3 regions of the Rossellomorea sp. y25 genome follow, and region 3 is predicted to be linked to each of the others. Evidence: predicted binding sites of a transcription regulator. Region 3 holds the regulator's gene; each other region holds the start of a gene.
What was found. The regulator CtsR, encoded in region 3, represses protease genes until heat stress. The targets are predictions, from matches to a motif close to ATGGTCAATAAAGGTCAAACA.
Positions count from the first base shown of each region.

Region 1: AAEM60_RS06535 (ATP-dependent Clp protease ATP-binding subunit) is a predicted target of CtsR. The motif match lies at 2,514-2,534, and genes of this name have one in related genera.
Region 2: clpP (ATP-dependent Clp endopeptidase proteolytic subunit ClpP) is a predicted target of CtsR. The motif match lies at 2,012-2,032, and genes of this name have one in related genera.

Region 1 is NZ_CP145886.1:1,327,495-1,334,178, reverse strand. It holds gene AAEM60_RS06540 (CBO0543 family protein) at 1-113, shown strand, start outside; gene AAEM60_RS06535 (ATP-dependent Clp protease ATP-binding subunit) at 252-2,381, opposite strand; gene AAEM60_RS06530 (catalase) at 2,771-4,822, opposite strand; gene AAEM60_RS06525 (DUF4004 family protein) at 5,042-5,677, shown strand; gene AAEM60_RS06520 (polymer-forming cytoskeletal protein) at 5,703-6,494, shown strand; gene AAEM60_RS06515 (ectonucleotide pyrophosphatase/phosphodiesterase) at 6,663-6,684, shown strand, end outside.
Region 2 is NZ_CP145886.1:3,952,145-3,958,828, forward strand. It holds gene rpoN (RNA polymerase factor sigma-54) at 1-1,201, opposite strand, end outside; tRNA gene AAEM60_RS19925 (tRNA-Arg) at 1,453-1,524, opposite strand; gene clpP (ATP-dependent Clp endopeptidase proteolytic subunit ClpP) at 2,105-2,701, shown strand; gene AAEM60_RS19935 (ATP-binding protein) at 2,749-5,625, opposite strand; gene AAEM60_RS19940 (response regulator transcription factor) at 5,612-5,983, opposite strand; gene AAEM60_RS19945 (hypothetical protein) at 5,986-6,684, opposite strand, start outside.
Region 3 is NZ_CP145886.1:108,679-115,362, forward strand. It holds rRNA gene AAEM60_RS00565 (23S ribosomal RNA) at 1-1,162, shown strand, start outside; rRNA gene rrf (5S ribosomal RNA) at 1,267-1,383, shown strand; gene AAEM60_RS00575 (CtsR family transcriptional regulator) at 1,843-2,304, shown strand; gene AAEM60_RS00580 (UvrB/UvrC motif-containing protein) at 2,324-2,872, shown strand; gene AAEM60_RS00585 (protein arginine kinase) at 2,869-3,951, shown strand; gene clpC (ATP-dependent protease ATP-binding subunit ClpC) at 3,953-6,400, shown strand.

The sequences.
Region 1 (6,684 bases), 1.2 Mb from region 3:
TTACAATCTTAGGATTGCACCATAAAAGACCGTTACTTGCCATCATTATTTCCGTACCTATAATCGCGATTTTATTACTCGTTTTCCATCCGTCTTTACAAGATCTAAAGTGAGGGTGTTTTTATGACTTCCTTTTCGACCCCTGTATTTATTGTCTTAGTTTTAGGAGTTTATTTAGCTATGGCAGTTTATATCACTTTTTTGAAGAGGAAAGAATAGAAAAAGAAGCACCCAAAAGGATGCTTCTTTTCTTATTTGACGATGATCTCATCGTTTTCAAGTGAAATGACTACGTTGGTTATGCCATCTTCATCAAGAAGTAAGTCAGCGATTTTATCTTCCACTCTTTCCTGGATCACACGACGTAATGGGCGTGCACCGAATTCAGGATGATATCCCAGTTCAACGAGTTTACTCTTCGCATCTTCGTCGATGGTGACAGTAATCCCCTGCTCTTTTAGTTCAACCTTCAACTCGTCAAGCATAAGGTCAAGAATTTGAAGAAGCTCTCCTTTGTCAAGAGATTCAAATTCAATGATGCTGTCAAAACGGTTCAGGAACTCCGGCTTAAAGTAGGCACCGAGTGATTGCAGAATATTCGTTTCTTTAATCGCATCTGTGCCGCCTGTGTTAAAACCGACCACTGCTTCCTTCTTGTCCGTCACACCTGCGTTACTTGTCATGATGATCACAGTCTCTTTAAAGCTGACCGTTCTACCTTGACTGTCGGTGAGACGTCCATCTTCAAGAATTTGCAGGAACATATGCTGAACATCCGGATGTGCTTTCTCAATTTCATCCAGGAGAATGATTGAATAAGGGTTCCTTCTTACCTTTTCAGTCAATTGACCTGACTCCTCATGACCTACATAGCCTGGAGGTGAACCGATCAGTTTAGATACTGAGTGTTTCTCCATAAACTCACTCATATCTAATCGAAGCATGGAATCTTTAGAGCCGAATAACTCTTCTGCCAGTGTTTTCGTTAATTCTGTTTTACCTACACCTGTTGGTCCTACAAAGAGGAAAGTACCAATTGGACGATGCTTCGCCTTCAATCCTGCACGGCTGCGGCGGATCGCTTTCGCTACTTTTCTCACTGCTTCTTCCTGTCCGATTACTTTACCCGCCAGGTTTTCTTCCAGTGCTTTCATTCGTTTTCGATCATCACTTTGCAGCTTCCCAACAGGAATACCCGTTTTCGATTCAACGATCGTCTGAATCAGTTCTCTTTCTACAAATGCTTTAGAGTCTGACCCACCTTCACTAATTTGTCTTTCTAATTCTGCTTCTTGATCGCGAAGGATGGCAGCTTGTTCATAGTTCTCTTCTTTTGTTGCCAGATCCTTCTTCTCTCTTACATCGTTCAATTTTTTTAGGATGGCAGTCTTGTCTTTACCCTCTGACTGCAGATTGACTTTAGAACCTGCTTCATCCATTAAATCAATGGCCTTATCCGGTAAGAATCGATCCTGAATATATCGATGGGATAGTTTCACACAAGCCTCAATGGCCTCGTCTGTAAACTTGACTCCATGATAGTTTTCATATTTATCTTTTAATCCTCTAAGGATCTCAATAGCTTCTTCAGTTGTCGGCTCATTGACCAAGACCGGCTGGAAACGACGCTCGAGTGCTGCGTCTTTTTCAATTTGGCGGTACTCCTTCAATGTCGTAGCCCCGATTACTTGCAGTTCACCCCGGGCTAAAGCAGGTTTTAGAATGTTTCCTGCGTCCATGGAGCCTTCTGCGGAACCCGCCCCAACTAATTGATGAATCTCATCAATAAATAACATCACGTTCTTTCTATTCTGAAGTTCGCTGATGATGGCTTTTAAACGTTCTTCAAAAGAACCGCGAACCCCTGTACCGGCAGTTAGTGAAGCAACATCCATTACATACACTTCTTTATTTAATAACTTGGATGGTACATCACCTTCTACAATTTTAAGGGCCAACCCTTCAGCGATAGCTGTTTTACCCACGCCGGGCTCACCGATGAGTACAGGGTTATTCTTATTACGGCGATTTAAAATTTCAATGACGCGATCCACTTCTTTGTCCCTTCCGATAACCGGGTCAATCAAACCAGCTTTGGCTGCTCCTGTCACATTGCGTCCAAACTGATCGAGAACGCCATTTCCTCCATTTCCGCCTTGGGTTTGAGGAGATGATTGCTGATTGTGGAAGCCATGATTTTGGTTTCCACCCATGCTCATCCCTTTGAACAACTCATCAAACGGAAATCCTCCATGTATTCCAGAAGGCGTTTGCTGCTTTTGAAAGCAAGTTGAACACATCTTCATACTGGACTTATGACCATTCACTTGCTTATACACTTCAACTGTTGCTTGATTGTGTTGACATACTTGGCATTTCATTAAACATTACCTCCTGCAGTAGTGTTTTATATAAATAGTTTTGTAGATTGTATTATGGATAAGGTCAGTGTGTTTAGTATTCGTTTAAGCTGAGTTCGACTTTGACTTTCTTTGACCTTACAAACATAGTATACTTTGACCTTTTTTGACTTTCAAGATTTTTGCTTATGGGAATTTTTTCATTTTCAGTGGCTGATTGGCCTGTTGATTGCAGAGTATAGTAGGTGCAACGAAGTGAATCAAGTGATTGACTTGGACGATGCAAAAGTGGGAATTGACTTACACTGGCTTGGTTTTTCATTATATAAAAAATGCCAGACCTGAATGATCAGATCTAGCACTTCTCAACTAGTAGAGAGAGAATTACTCCACTTGCTGCCTATTAAATCTTATACTAATTCGCGATCCCAATGACGATGTGCTGAGATGGCTACTGTGAATTCTTTCGCAAATGACTTCATGTCTTCCCCAGTTACCACACCTGAGCCGCTGACACCTGCTTCTTCCAGCCAGTTGGTGCCCTGATGCGTAGCACCGATCGGTTTGAAGTGAGAATACGCTTCTTTGACAAAGTAGGTCGTATCTTGAGAGAACTTTTTATCTACATCCTCTCCACCTACTACATAAAGGCTATCAAACAATACAGATTCCCCTGTTAAGAAGGTATGGTCCACTTCAAGCTCCGTACCGTCATCCCCTTTTCTCATCCCCAGCTTGTCACTGATGATCTCCGGCTGGATGCCATCCTCTTTAAGTGCCGATAGAACCATTTTCACCTCTTCCCCTTTAAAGCCGTTTCCTACGATGACCCCTACTTTACGGGTAGCAGGTTTCTTGATCGTATTTTCCTGGCTTAAGGCTGGAGAGGATTTGGTTACTTTTGAACCTTCTCTGCTAGGAACTTTCGCGCTTATCGCTTCTGCAAAGCCTTTTGCCAGATCCAGGCTTACATTGGCAAACATGTCGACTACCTGCTGTTGAACCGATTTGCTCTTCACTTTTCCAAGCTCGAAACTGAAGGCTTGGATGATATGCTCCTTCTCGGGCTCACTCATGCTGTTCCAGAAAAGAGTAGCCTGTGAGAAGTGATCTTTGAAGCTTTCACTTCTTGCCCGGACTTTACGCCCTTCCATCTTCTCCTGGTAATGAGTGTAGCCTCCTTCTTCCTGACTCGCAGGGGCTGGTGTATTTTTAGCAAGTGAGTTGTTATGGTAGCTCACCTGACCCTTGTTAATCGTTTGACGGCCATATCCATCACGCTGATTATTATGGAATGGGCACACCGGTCGGTTAATCGGAAGCTCATGGAAGTTAGGTCCACCGAGTCGGATCAATTGTGTATCAGTATAGGAGAATAAGCGTCCTTGTAGTAAAGGATCATTAGAGAAATCAATTCCGGGAACAACGGATCCTGGATGGAAAGCCGCTTGCTCTGTTTCTGCAAATACATTGTCTACATTGCGATTCAAGGTCATTTTCCCAACGATTTTCACAGGAACTTCTTCTTCAGGCCATAGCTTGGTAGGATCAAGAACATCAAAGTCAAAGTTAAACTCATCTTCTTCCTTAATGAGCTGAATTCCCAGCTCGTACTCTGGATAATCTCCATTTTCGATGGATTCATACAAATCACGGCGGTGGAAATCCGGGTCTTTCCCGTTGATCTTCTGAGCCTCATCCCAAACGAGAGAGTGAGTTCCCAATACAGGCTTCCAGTGGAACTTCACAAAATGGGCCTTCCCCGAAGCGTTCACCAGTCGGAATGTATGGACACCGAATCCTTCCATCATACGGAGACTGCGTGGAATTGCCCGATCGGACATTGCCCACATGACCATGTGAGCGGACTCCTGGTTATTCGCTACAAAATCCCAGAATGTATCGTGGGCAGAAGCTGCTTGAGGCATTTCATTATGTGGTTCCGGTTTAAGAGCATGAACAAGATCCGGGAATTTAATCGCATCTTGAATAAAGAACACAGGAATATTGTTTCCTACAAGATCATAATTGCCTTCTTCCGTATAAAATTTCGTAGCAAATCCACGTGCATCACGCACAGTTTCTGCGGACCCCTTAGATCCCGCCACAGTGGAAAAACGAACAAAGACAGGGGTTTTCGTTGATGTGTCCTGAAGAAATTTAGCTCGTGTATATTCTTTCATGGAATCATAGAGTTCGAACTCTCCGTGTGCCGCAAAACCCCGGGCATGGACAATCCTCTCCGGTATACGCTCATGGTCAAAGTGAGTCATCTTCTCACGGAAGTGGAAATCCTCCATTAAGGTAGGTCCGCGTTCTCCCGCTTTCAAGGAAAATTCATCTTCTGATACCTTCAATCCTTGATTGGTTGTAAGATGCTTACCTTCGTCTTCTACGCGATACTGTTCAAGCTGTTCATCCTTGCTTTTCTCATTCACTTTCGTACGGCGATCGTCTCCCATTCTTTCATCCCTCTCAACGGTTATTAATGTTTACTATGTAAAACATTTCTGTTTGTTTTGTACCCTAGATGCTCATAATTAAACATTTATTGGATAGTTTGGAGTGAGATGTTTTTTGAAAATTTTACAAATTCATCTTTACTAACGTAACATTGTTCTGTTAAACTAATCATCAAGTAACGTAACAATGTTTTGTTACAGAGAAGAGGTGATCCCTCATTGGAGGCAGATCTTATATCTAAGAAGGAAGTATTGGAACTGACCGGAATTTCGTATGGCCAGCTTTACCGTTGGAAGCGAAAGAACATTATTCCGGAGAGTTGGTTTATTAAGAAATCCAGCTTCACTGGTCAGGAAACGTTCTTTCCCAGGGAAAAAATGCTCTCACGTATCGATACAATCAAAGAGATGAAAGATGACTATTCACTGGATGAACTATCCGATTTCTTTTCACCAAATCCAACTAAGATTGAAATCAGTGCAGATGAATTACCTTCGTATAACATTCTGTCGGAATATACCTTATCCTTCTGCACAGCATTTCTACCGGTAAGAAAGGGATTTGAGTTTCCTGATATATTAAATATGTTGATCATTGAGAAGGCGAAAAGGATACAAGTCCCAAGAGAAGAACTGCAAACCTTATTTCTTTTTCTTCATGAGAAGTTCACTCCACTGAAAGATTCTTCCCTTGAACTTGTTGGTCTTCGCAAAGAAGAGGAATATGTATGGATGCTCCTTCCCCTACATTCCAAATTGCTTGTTGACCATTTAGCACAGACTGTATTGAGATTCGATTTACAACAGATGATGGAAGAATTGAAAATCACGTTAACGAATACAAAAGGGATCTAACTTCCCTTAATTGGAGGAGAAATGAATGAATACTATGGAAAAGAAAGAACTGCATGACTTGAAGATCAGTGGATCCGGTACGTCCGGCGGAGGAAAATTTGATGCAGTAAAAATCAGTGGAAGCGGAAAAATCGCTGGCGACATCGACTGCCACGAGCTTAAAATTTCAGGTTCCGGGACGATTTCAGGTGACGTAAAAGCTGGATACATTAAAACGAGCGGTTCTTCTACCATTAAAGGTGATACAAAAGCAGAAACGATTACGACCAGTGGAAGCTCCAAGTATGAAGGCTCGGTGATGGCTGCTGAAATGAACACAAGTGGTTCAAGCAAAGTATTGAAAGACCTCATCTTTAAAAATTTCAAGGTGAGCGGTTCATGTAAGGTTGGAGGAAAGATTCAAGGGGGATCGATTAAAGCAAGCGGTTCTTTAAGAGTTGAAAAGGATTGTGAAGTCGAAACCTTCTCCTCTTCCGGCTCGGTCCATATCGAGGGGCTCCTCAACGCTGACCGGATTCAAATCGAAATCAATCACGAATCCTCCATTAAAGAAATCGGTGGCGAAACGATTGCAGTGAAACACCATAACTCGAACGGACTGATTAAACAAGTGGTCAACTTCTTTCTCCAAAAGGAAGATTACCTATTTTCAGATCTGATCGAAGGTGACGAGGTGTATCTTGAAAACACGAAGGCTAAACTGGTTCGCGGTAAGAATGTTGTGATCGGGGAGAATTGTGACATCAATACGGTTGAATATTCAGGTAGCCTGGATGTGAAGCAGGATAGTCGAATCGGGGAAAAAGTGAAGATATAAATTTTAGTATAGCTAAGGGCAGGGAGGGTTTTACCATCTCTGTTTTTTTATGTAAATCTTCGTCTTTACGATTCATTAACATGCATACTCGAAATTTCATATTTTTATTCTGAATGTTCTGCTATATTAATAGGTATATAGTACAATCCTACGCGAAAGCTGGAGGCCATTATGACTCGTCTTACGGATC
Region 2 (6,684 bases), 790 kb from region 3:
CTTCTTCATCAATCAGCCTTTGCAGCTCATTTTTCACCGCCCTGGCAGAAGCTACTTCTGAATCCTCGAGCTTGACCGATTTGATCGCCGAGGTAAAGAAGTACTTCAACTCGAAGATCCCATAAGGTGTTTGCATATACTTTCCTTTTACAGCCCGGCTAATGGTGGATTCATGAACATCGATTTCATTGGCCACTTGCTTTAACGTCAGAGGATGGATCGCGGATGGACCTTTTAAGAAGAATGCTTTTTGCTTTTCAGCCAGCATCTTCCCTACTTTCAGGATCGTTTGCTTTCGCTGTCTTAAACTTTGCAATAGCCACTCGAAGTCTTGCTCCTTTTCCTGAAGATAGGACTGGACTTCCTTATCCGGGTGATGCTTTAGGAAATCTGTATATTCTTCATTATATGTGACGTTTACGGTTGTACCATCATATAACGATACAGCCACTGTATGACCATCGATCACTTTTACGACCAGCTCAGGAATAATGTATTCAGCGATATGCTGGGAATATTTTGAGCCGGGTCTCGGATTGCAATGCTGGATATAATCAGCCGCCTGCTGGATGTCTTTTAGCTCAACGGCAAGATCATTGGCGATTGCCTTCCACTTCTTTTCTGCAAAAGCTTGAAAATGGTTATCGACAATCATCGTAACCAGAGGGGGAACATTGGATTTCCGTTGCAGCTGAAGGGATATGCACTCCTTCAGGGATCTCGCTCCTATCCCGGCCGGTTCTAATTCCTGAAGCTTATTAATATAGTCTTCTAGTCGAGCCATTTCCAAACCATGTTTTTGAATGAAGGATTCTTCGTCTACTCTCAAATACCCATTGTCATCCAAGCTGTATATTAATTCTTCCATTACCTTTCTATCCAAAGAAGTAAGCGATTTCAAATTTAATTGAACAGATAGCGCATCCGCAAGAGTCCTCTTTGGCACGGATACATATTCATACCAATCCACCGTATTTTCGTGATTGCCGGCATTTCGTTTATAAGTATAAGGTTCTCGTTGATGGAGGGGGTCTAGTTTAGGCGGTTCTAATTGTATAAGGGGATTCTCTAATTGCTTAGCTTCTAAATAAGCATTCAGTTCCATCGTAGAATATTGGAGGATGGTGATGGCTTGAGAAAGCTGCTGCGTCATTTGAAGTTTTAATTGTTGATTTTGAAAAAGTCCTGCTTTCAAATTCATGATTACTAACCTCCCATTTGTCTATTCTACAATAAAATTGGCTGTTCGTTAATGGGAATTCGTTGGTAGTTGGTGGGTTTGTACTATAAATATGAAGGAACGAGTGGGAAAATGTGAGGAGAACCGAGGCTACTATTAAACTTTATATAAAGGTCCCTGTCCAATTAGCTCTATTAATTAGCTACAACGCAAAAGAGTTCCTGTGCTTGTAATGTCTCTCTACAAACACAGGAACTCTCTGGATTAAAGTACGCCCTCGGAGGGAATCGAACCCCCATTTTAAGAACCGGAATCTTACGTGCTATCCGTTGCACCACGAGGGCATGAAATGAATGACCGTCACGAATACATATTATAAGCCAGAAAATGCTTGTTTGCAATAGATATTCTCGTTTATGTCTTTTTTAGATTATCTATTAATATCCTTTAAGAATTGCAGTGGGAAGTTCTTTGTAATTAGTTAACTCTTCAAGATCTCCTGTACTCTTTATCTATCTTATTAAAGAACCACAGAGTGTATTGAAGCGGAAGGCACTTGACTCCTGCGGGAATAGCGGGAAAGTTGAGACCCCACAGGGCAAAGCCCGAGGAGGCTCAACTCACGCCCCGCGGAAAGCAAGTGCCTGTAGCGGAAAGGAACGGTCTATGATTCACTCTATACTGTTTTAGAAGGTAGATACATAATTCACTGAAATTGACCTTCTACTAACTTAAATAACAACAAACTTACCACATCACCCCCGTTTAAAAAAGGAATGAGTGGGTATGATGTAGAAAGGATTTACATACAGGGGAATAAAGGAAGCGTTTAGTTTGACCTTTATTGACCATGGGTGTATGATTACAGTACAAAGTGAATAAGTAATTCAGAAAAATAAAAAGGATTTCTAAGGAGGAACGAGGATGAATTTAATTCCTACAGTAATTGAACAAACAAACCGCGGTGAACGTGCGTATGACATTTATTCACGTTTATTGAAAGACCGTGTAATCATGCTTGGAAGCGGCATTGATGACAATGTGGCAAACTCCATTGTAGCACAACTTCTTTTCCTTGAATCTGAAAACCCGGAGAAGGATATCTCAATCTACATAAATTCTCCTGGTGGAAGCATTACGGCAGGTATGGCAATTTACGATACGATCCAGTACATTAAGCCTGATGTACAAACGATCTGTATAGGTATGGCCGCTTCAATGGGTGCGTTCCTTCTTGCAGCTGGTGCTAAAGGTAAGCGCTTAGCCCTTCCAAACGCTGAAGTAATGATTCACCAACCACTTGGTGGAGCACAAGGTCAAGCAACGGAAATTGAAATTGCAGCGAAGCGTATTCTATTCCTTCGTGAAAAACTGAATCAAATCCTGGCTGATCGCACTGGTCAACCATTGGAAGTGATTTCAAAAGATACTGATCGCGATAACTTCATGACAGCGGAAAGAGCGCTTGAATATGGATTGATCGATCGCATCATCACTCGTAACGATATGAATAATAAGTAAGAGAATGAAACCCCCTCACGGAATTGAGCCGTGAGGGGGTTTTTATTTTACTCTATTTCAAACGTTTTCTCCTTAATCGGTACTAAAACCTCACCATTCATCCCTTTTTTCAAGAGGAGATGTAAGATCGTTTTGGATAGCTTACTAGGGTGATATGGTTTGACTAAATAATCATTGGCTCCGAGCGTGAGTCCTTTTTCTTTTTCATCTAATGCGGAAGATATAATAATCGGTACTTGTGCAAAATTTTGGTCCGATTTGATTTTTTCAAGTACATCCCATCCCGACATGCTGCCTTCGAGCATAATATCGAGGACAACGGCATCAGGCTTCGATTCCTGCATTTCTTTCAAGGCATCATTTCCTGACGGAGTGTGCTGCACCTTGAAACCACTGTCGGATAGCTCCGCTTTCAGTAAGGAAGCAAGATTGATATCGTCTTCAATGACGATAATTTTCATCCCATCCCCGCAGTGTTCATCCTCTTTGAAGGTTTCGATGGTCACGAGAGGTAAGCGGATGGTAAACACGCTTCCTTTCCCCTCCTCTGATGACACAGTGATTTCCCCGTCATGGATCTCGATGATTTCTTTTACGATCGTAAGTCCTAATCCCGTGCCACCGATTCTTCTGCGGTCAGAATTGTCGACACGATAAAATTTGGTGAATAAGTTTGGAATCGAGTCACTTGGTATGCCGAGACCTTCATCCCTGATATCTATGAGAATACTATCCTCTTCTTCCCGTAAATAGATCGTTATGGTACCCCCATCAGGTGAATACTTGATGGCATTGCTGACCAGATTGGTGAATGCCTGGGACAACTTATCCCGATCTCCCAGGACGATCGTACAATCCGTCTCCCTTGCGATATTAAAGAAGTGATGGGGGGCATTGACCTTTTGGGTATCGATCACATGCTGAATGATCGGGACAACATCCTCAAATCGCCTCTCGAAGGTTTGGCGTCCCGACTCCATGCGCTGGACGTCAAGGAAATCGTTGATGAGGGACGTCAGCCGCTTTGCTTCTTGATAAATCGTCGTTAAGTATTTCTTTGTTCTTTCCGGTTTTAACTCCTTCGTCAGCATAAGTTCCGTAAAGCCAAGCACGCTCGACAGCGGGGTGCGAAGCTCATGACTGACCGTACTGACGAATTCTGATTTCATTTGATCGACTTCGAATTCTTTTGTGATATTCCGGTGGACGAATATGGTGCCGACCTGCTCCTGCCCTCGATAAAGAGATTCGGAGTATACCTGGAAGACTTCTTTACTGTCCACCAGATGATAGGTAAGAAGATGTTTACCTGTCTTCCCTTCCTTCACGATGGTCTCATAATATTCATCCAGTTTTTCTTTGTTTTCGACCCGATCGATCAGTGCCTGCTTCCATGTTTGATAGCATGCCTGTTGAAGTTCATCGATCTCCCCCTCGATCAAGGTCGTTAATTTCGTATTCATTAATAAGTTGTTGCCGTCTTTATCGATGAGCTGTATTCCTTCTTGAATATTATTCAGGATATCCTGCGTTAATTGACGGTTTGCCTCGGTTTCTTCAAACAGTCTGATCTTTTGCAGAGAAATGGAGATTTGCTTTGCCAGACTCGTGTACTCAGCCAACTCCTGCTTATCGAAATCATTTCCGAAACGGCTAAATACCATGATGGCTTCCACTTGTTGATCGGCGGAAAGGACAGGTAAAAATAAGTCATACGAGTAGAGGGTTTCTTCATGATACCCCTTCTCAAGAGGCAGCATTTCCCGCTTGAGGGAGAAAGGTTCCCTCGAATCGAATAATCGTTGATGGATCCCGTTATAAATGTACGTCAAGAACTGTGCAACACCATTTTGAGAGATCCCAAATGATGCATTTGACTTTTGCTCATCCATGAGAACAATCATGCCCCGTGAAGCTCCCATCACCTGACTCATACTCTTCACAATGCTTTCCAGTACCTCTTGTTTGTTCAGGGAGCCCGAAATCCCATGAATGAATTCGTTCCGGCGTTCGAGCTGCGACTCCCTGTTCATCGTCATATTCAGCAGATGCTCAAGTTCAGACTGCTGGGATTCCAGCTCATCCTGCTGGGCCTGCAGTTCTTCATTTTGGGCCAGGAGATGCTCTTCCTTCTCCTGGATTTTATAAATCATCTTTTCGAATGCCCTGGACATCTTACCGATTTCATCTTTCCGTTTATTCTCAAACGTCCACTGTTGGTATGAATCGTTTTCTGCAATTTGTTCAGCGGCAGAGGCCACCTGGTTGAGAGGATGACCGATTTGTTTTGCAATCATTCTCATCAATCTCATCAGAACCAGCAGCATAAGAAAAATGAAGATCACAAAAGCCGTTTGACTTATTGACTCTTTCCGTTTCAACTCATCATACGCACTTCGCTTGCTTTGTTCAATGGAGTCCGTATACCCGTTGAGCTGGGTTTGGAACGTTTCGATTGTAGCAGTGGCCCCGGCTGCCGAAGCCTCTTTCACAGCCTCTATATCCCCCTTTTCATAATCGCTTATGATCCGCGGCGCCATATCCTTGAAATAAAGATTGGAAAATTCCTCTACATCTTTAAAAAAGAGCTGATCTTCCGGTTCTGTTTTTAACCCTTTTAATTTCTTTAACGTGTCATCCACTTTTTTCTCTTGATTAAAGATACTTTTTTTGAACTCCTGCCTTCCAAATGCAAGGTATCCTCTCGCATCAAAGAAGGCCTTTTGAAAATCTCTGTCCAATTGCTCAGCCAGGTCTTCTTTTTGATTCAACTGATTCCTCTGAACCTGGTACTCATTCGTAATGGATTGATCATACAAAGACAAAAAGGCTGCCACGATGAAGAAAATGACGATGAAGCCGCTCATCAATCCGATGAATTGATTGCGTAGGCTTGTTTGGAATAATTCTTTAATTTTCTTCATTCAATATGTCCTCGATCCGCTGAACGAGTTCTGCCGGACTGTACGGCTTGGCGATGAAATAATCGGCTCCGGATTTCAACACGAGGTCCTTATCCGATTGCTGGCTCTTGGCAGAAACCATCATGATTTTCACCGTACTTTTTTCAGGTGAATTCCTCACCCTTTCAATCACTTCCAGACCACTCAAAAGAGGCATCATATAATCGAGAAGAATGAGATCATAGTCATTTTCCATGATCTGATCGACCGCTTCCCGGCCATCGGCTGCTTCATCGAGCTCATGTCCCTCGTCTTCGAGTGTATCCACCATCAACATCCGGAGGACTTCTTCATCTTCCGCAATGAGAATTCTCGCCATTCTTATTCCCCTTCTTTCTCAAATGCTTTTTTCATTTCATAGTAGGATTGCTTCAATCTCTCATGGGAGGTCGGCTGGTCCCATGTTTCCCAGGAGTACGGATGAAATTTTGCGGGATTGATGAATCCGTCCCCGGTACTGGCAGGGTATGAGAAGACCTTGCCTCCATCTCTTTCGTATAAACCGATCTTGATGGACTCCAGGGTCGTTGAGCTTTGCAATCCATTACCTGACCAAATATCCCCCATCGCTTCTTTAAGGCTTGGGTCCTTCACATTCAGCAACTGCCAAGGAATACGGACTTCATATCGACCTTGAGAAGAGTCAACACCGATATCCGTCAAAGAATCATACGCTTTATCCTGAAGATTCGATGTCCCGAACTGGAGGACGCCTGTTTCATAGGACTGAAACGGGATATTCTTCCCCCCTACATCCAATGATTTGTTCAACGTCAATCGGATCGGATGATACTCCCCGTTGTTTTTCACTTTCGCATATTTCTCTTCTTCAATCATATGAAGCACATGCCCATACTGATAGTGATGGGTGTCATAATAGCTGTCGATCCACAAACGTGCTTCCTTCTCTCCCTTTATGTGAAGGGCAAAGTCCACCCCTTTTGTGGACACATCCTTCACATTCGGAATCGTGGATTGCCCCTGGTCTTGAATCGTGTCAAAGAGTAGATAGGTGTCTTT
Region 3 (6,684 bases):
AAGCCCGAGAGAGCCGCAGTGAATAGGCCCAGGCGACTGTTTAGCAAAAACACAGGTCTCTGCGAAGCCGTAAGGCGAAGTATAGGGGCTGACGCCTGCCCGGTGCTGGAAGGTTAAGAGGAGTGCTTAGCGCAAGCGAAGGTGCGAATCGAAGCCCCAGTAAACGGCGGCCGTAACTATAACGGTCCTAAGGTAGCGAAATTCCTTGTCGGGTAAGTTCCGACCCGCACGAAAGGCGTAACGATCTGGGCACTGTCTCAACGAGAGACTCGGTGAAATTATAGTACCTGTGAAGATGCAGGTTACCCGCGACAGGACGGAAAGACCCCGTGGAGCTTTACTGTAGCCTGATATTGAATTTTGGTACAGCTTGTACAGGATAGGTAGGAGCCTTGGAAGCCGGAGCGCCAGCTTCGGTGGAGGCATCGGTGGGATACTACCCTGGCTGTATTGAAATTCTAACCCGCGCCCCTTATCGGGGTGGGAGACAGTGTCAGGTGGGCAGTTTGACTGGGGCGGTCGCCTCCTAAAGAGTAACGGAGGCGCCCAAAGGTTCCCTCAGAATGGTTGGAAATCATTCGCAGAGTGTAAAGGCACAAGGGAGCTTGACTGCGAGACCTACAAGTCGAGCAGGGACGAAAGTCGGGCTTAGTGATCCGGTGGTTCCGCATGGAAGGGCCATCGCTCAACGGATAAAAGCTACCCCGGGGATAACAGGCTTATCTCCCCCAAGAGTCCACATCGACGGGGAGGTTTGGCACCTCGATGTCGGCTCATCGCATCCTGGGGCTGTAGTCGGTCCCAAGGGTTGGGCTGTTCGCCCATTAAAGCGGTACGCGAGCTGGGTTCAGAACGTCGTGAGACAGTTCGGTCCCTATCCGTCGTGGGCGCAGGAAATTTGAGAGGAGCTGTCCTTAGTACGAGAGGACCGGGATGGACGCACCGCTGGTGTACCAGTTGTCTTGCCAAAGGCATCGCTGGGTAGCTATGTGCGGAAGGGATAAGTGCTGAAAGCATCTAAGCATGAAGCCCCCCTCGAGATGAGATTTCCCATCACGTATGTGAGTAAGATCCCTAGAAGATGACTAGGTAGATAGGTCAGAGATGGAAGCATGGCGACATGTGGAGTTGACTGATACTAATCGATCGAGGACTTAACCACAAAGAGTCATTTTTTAAATGAACAACAATTGGTCGGTATTCGGCTTTCTTGACATCAATTCTTTATCTAGTTTTGAAGGAACAATCCTTCAATTGAATAATTCGTCTGGTGACAATGGCGAAGAGGTCACACCCGTTCCCATGCCGAACACGGAAGTTAAGCTCTTCAGCGCCGATGGTAGTTGGGGGATCTCCCCCTGTGAGAGTAGGACGTCGCCAGGCAAATATGAAAAAGAGTAGCTCTTAGGAGCTGCTTTTTTTGTCGTTTGAATTTTTGAGATTGTGGATTGAACATCACTCCTCTATACAGCTGAAAAGATAAACTAATTCCCAATAAATCCAACTTTTTAGTGTAAGTAATCCATCCAAATTACTAACTTTCACTCTTCCTCAATCACACCAATAGACCATTCACCATTCCATCACATCACAGGTCGACCATCCTTCCACCCCTCTCCAAAAATCAACTCCCGACCCTTATCACTGCCCTCCCCGTATAAAAAAACACTCCCTCTCAATGCCCCATTTCCTAAAATCTATCCAACAAACTCACATTTTCACGTTTAAAACCTTCCTAAAACAGGAAAACTTCTAAGGTCAAACTTCATAATTGCAAAGTTTAAAACACGGTTGTATAATTATAGTCAAATATAGTCAAAGTCAAAATGAGGAGGAGGTTTGATGAGGAACATATCCGACATCATTGAACGTTATTTAAAGAATGTTTTAGAACTGAGTGAAAGTGAGATAGTCGAGATTAAAAGAAGCGAGATCGCTGATAAGTTTCAATGTGTTCCTTCTCAAATTAATTATGTGATCAATACCCGGTTCACGATAGAAAGAGGGTATGTAGTAGAGAGTAAACGAGGTGGCGGGGGCTATATCAGAATTATGAAAGTAAAGGCCCACGATCAAGTTCATCTAATTGACCAGCTGGTAGCACTCATTACTCAGACGATCAGCCAGAATACGGCAGCTGATATTGTGTTTCGATTAGTAGAAGAGGATATTATCTCTGAACGGGAAGCAAAGATCATGCTGAGCGTAATGGACCGTTCGGTGATCATGGTCGATTTACCTGAACGGGACGTATTGAGGGGAAGAATGCTCAGGGCCATGCTGGATACATTGAAGTACGAGTAAGTTTTGAGAGGTGAGTAGGATGATTTGTCAAGAGTGTAATGAAAGACCTGCAACCCTTCATTTTACCAAGGTGATAAATGGGGAAAAGACAGAGGTTCATTTATGCGAGCAATGCGCTCAGGATAAGGGTGAAATGTTTATGTTTGATTCTTCTTCCGGCTTCTCAGTGAACAATCTATTGGCAGGTCTTCTTAATATAGCCCCTGCATTTAAGCAGGCAAAGGAAGCGGAAATACCCAAGACAGAGGTTTTACAGTGTGAAAAGTGTAAAATGACCTTGCAGCAATTCATTAATGTGGGAAGATTTGGGTGTGCTCATTGTTATGAGACGTTCAAAGATGAGCTGACTCCTCTATTAAAACGTGTTCATAGTGGAAATGTGGAGCATCACGGGAAGGTTCCGGAACGCATGGGCGGGGCCATTCATGTGAAGAAAAAAATTCAGCAGTTGAAGTCAGAACTGCAAACGATGATTGCGGATGAAGAGTTTGAAAAAGCAGCAGAGATACGAGACGAAATTCGCTCCCTGGAGAAAGATGTTAAAAAAGAGGGAGGAGATAAAGGATGAGTCTAGAGAGATTTTTACAAAATGCTGTTAGTTCTTGGATGAATGAAGAGGGACCGAATTCGGATATTGTTCTCAGCTCACGGGTTCGCCTCGCGAGGAACCTGACAGACTTTCGATTCTCTACTCTTTATTCTTCTGAGGAAGCAAAAGAAATTGTGGATCGCGTGAAGGATAAGCTCTCTTTATACCCGAAGAAATTAGGTGAATTAGAATTTTTACCTACAAGTGAGATTCAGCCACTCCAAAAGAGGGTATTGATGGAGAAACACCTTATTAGCCCTAACTTGGCAGAGGACACGAACTATGGGGCTGTCCTTTTATCCAGTGAAGAAGATATTAGCATAATGGTAAACGAAGAGGATCATATTCGAATACAGTGTTTATATCCAGGTTTACAATTGAAGGAAGCTTTACAGAGAGCGAATCAGATTGATGATTGGTTTGAAAGCGAATTTGATTTTGCTTTTGATGAGAAACATGGATATTTAACGACTTGTCCTACCAATGTAGGAACGGGGCTTAGAGCTTCTGTCATGATGCACTTGCCTGGTCTGGTCCTGACCCAGCAGTTAAATCGTATCATTCCTGCCATTAACCAATTAGGTCTGGTGGTAAGAGGGATTTATGGAGAAGGCAGCGAGGCGTTGGGAAACATCTTCCAGATTTCGAATCAGACGACACTCGGTAAGTCAGAGGAAGATATTGTGGAAGATTTGTTAAGTGTTGTGAAACAGATCATCGATAAAGAACAATCGGCAAGGGACGCATTAGTTAAAACGTCTAACATACAATTAGAAGATAGGATCTTTCGTTCACTTGGTGTGTTGGAGCACAGTCGAATTATTGAGTCCAAGGAAGCAGCTAAGTGTTTATCGGATGTCAGGCTTGGGATTGATTTAGGATACATCAAAGTCATATCTAAGAATATATTGAATGAACTAATGATTTTAACCCAACCGGGATTTTTACAACAATATTCTGGAGGTCCATTGAGACCAAATGAAAGAGATATAAGAAGGTCTTCTTTGATTCGAGAGCGAATTAAGTTAGATAAGGATACATGTGAGGAGGAAAAATAATATGATGTTTGGTCGATTTACAGAAAGAGCACAAAAGGTATTAGCGTTAGCTCAAGAAGAAGCGATTCGTTTGGCGCACAGTAATATTGGTACTGAACATATTTTATTGGGACTTGTCCGCGAGGGTGAAGGAATTGCCGCTAAAGCACTTACGGCGTTGGGACTGAGCCCTGAAAAGATTCAGAAAGAAGTGGAGGGGTTGATCGGGAAAGGAACCGAGAAATCTCAAACGATTCATTATACACCCAGAGCGAAGAAAGTGATTGAGCTTTCTATGGATGAGGCTCGTAAACTGGGACACTCATATGTAGGAACAGAACATATTTTATTAGGGTTAATTCGTGAAGGTGAAGGAGTAGCCGCTCGTGTACTCGGAAATCTTGGTGTCAGCTTAAATAAAGCAAGACAGCAAGTATTGCAGTTACTAGGAAGTAATGACTCAAGCAACCACCAGGGCGCGGGCAATGCCAATGCCAATACGCCTACCCTTGATAGCTTAGCCCGGGACTTAACGGCAATCGCCCGTGAAGGAAGCTTAGATCCGGTTATCGGACGAAGCAAAGAAATTCAGCGTGTCATTGAAGTTTTAAGTCGCCGTACGAAGAATAACCCGGTGTTAATCGGTGAGCCTGGTGTAGGTAAGACAGCGATTGCCGAGGGCCTTGCACAACAGATCATTGCAAATGAAGTGCCTGAAATCCTTCGGGATAAACGCGTAATGACCCTGGATATGGGTACAGTGGTAGCCGGTACGAAATACCGCGGTGAATTCGAGGATCGATTAAAGAAAGTAATGGATGAAATTCGTCAGGCAGGTAATATCATCCTGTTCATCGATGAGCTTCATACGTTAATCGGAGCAGGCGGAGCTGAAGGCGCCATCGATGCATCGAACATTTTAAAACCATCTCTTGCTCGTGGAGAGTTACAATGTATCGGTGCGACAACATTAGATGAGTACCGTAAATATATTGAAAAGGATGCTGCGCTGGAGCGTCGTTTCCAACCAATTCAAGTCAATGAGCCAACGGCAGAAGAGTCTATTCAGATTCTCAAGGGCTTACGCGATCGTTATGAAGCCCATCACCGCGTATCGATCACAGATGAAGCGATTGATGCGGCAGTGAAACTGTCTGATCGCTACATTTCAGACCGCTTCTTACCGGATAAGGCAATTGATTTAATTGATGAAGCTGGGTCTAAGGTGCGCTTACGTTCTTATACAACGCCGCCAAACCTGAAAGAGCTTGAAGCAAAGCTGGAAGAAATCCGTAAAGAGAAGGATGCAGCGGTTCAAAGCCAAGAGTTTGAAAAAGCAGCTTCTCTAAGAGATTCAGAGCAAAAGCTTCGTGAAGAGCTGGAAGAAACGAAGAACACATGGAAAGAAAAGCAAGGTCAGGAAAATACGGAAGTGACGGTAGAAGATATTGCGAAGGTTGTATCGAACTGGACGGGAGTGCCGGTATCGAAACTTGCCCAGACTGAGACGGATCGATTACTTAAGTTAGAAGAGATCCTTCATTCCAGAGTCATTGGTCAATCTGAAGCAGTCGTAGCAGTATCGAAAGCGGTCCGTCGTGCAAGAGCAGGGCTGAAAGATCCGAAGCGTCCGATTGGTTCCTTTATTTTCTTAGGACCGACAGGAGTAGGGAAAACGGAACTTGCCCGTGCATTAGCGGAATCTATGTTCGGTGACGAGGATGCCATGATCCGCATCGATATGTCTGAGTACATGGAGAAGCATTCGACTTCACGTTTAGTAGGTTCTCCTCCAGGGTATGTAGGATATGAAGAAGGCGGTCAGTTAACAGAAAAAGTTCGCCGTAAGCCATATTCCGTCGTACTTTTAGATGAAATTGAAAAGGCACATCCTGATGTATTTAACATCCTCCTTCAAGTCTTGGAAGATGGTCGTTTGACAGACTCAAAAGGAAGAACGGTAGACTTCAGAAACACGGTGTTGATCATGACATCCAACGTTGGCGCCCAGTCCCTTAAGAGCAACAAATATGTTGGGTTCAATATTCAAGATGGAAAGCAGGATTATAAGGATATGAAAGGTAAGGTAATGGAAGAGCTGAAACGTGCGTTCCGACCAGAGTTCCTTAACCGTATCGATGAAATCATTGTCTTCCACTCACTTGAAAAAGATCACCTGAAAGAGATTGTGACACTAATGTCAAACCAACTGACAAGTCGCTTGAAAGAGCAGGATATTCATTTAGAGCTATCTGCTGCTGCTAAAGAAAAAATAGCAGATGAAGGATTCGATCCTGAATACGGTGCGCGCCCACTGCGTCGGGCCATTCAGAAACATGTAGAGGATAAACTGTCAGAGGAGTTATTAAGAGGCAAGGTGCTGACAGGTCAGAATATTGTTATTGATGTAGAAGATAGTGAGTTTGTTGTAAAGGTAAAAGAAGAAGAAGCAGCTAATACTCCTACTTAATACAAAGGTGAAAAAAGAGGTACACGTTTATGTTTTTCGTGTACCTCTTTTATAATAATGGATACCTTTGATGAGCTCTGGAAAAGCTTGTCGCCTCTGGGCAAGCCACCTGCGCTTTTCTTATTGTCTAGCTCCGGTGGCTAGAGGCTCGAGGTCATAAGCCAAGTTAACCAAAAAGGCAAAAAACGCCTTTCCGGTTAACTCGTCTTATGCTTGTCGCCTCTGGGCAAGCCACCTGCGCTTTTCTTATTGTCTAGCTCCGGTGGCTAGAGGCTCGAGGTCAT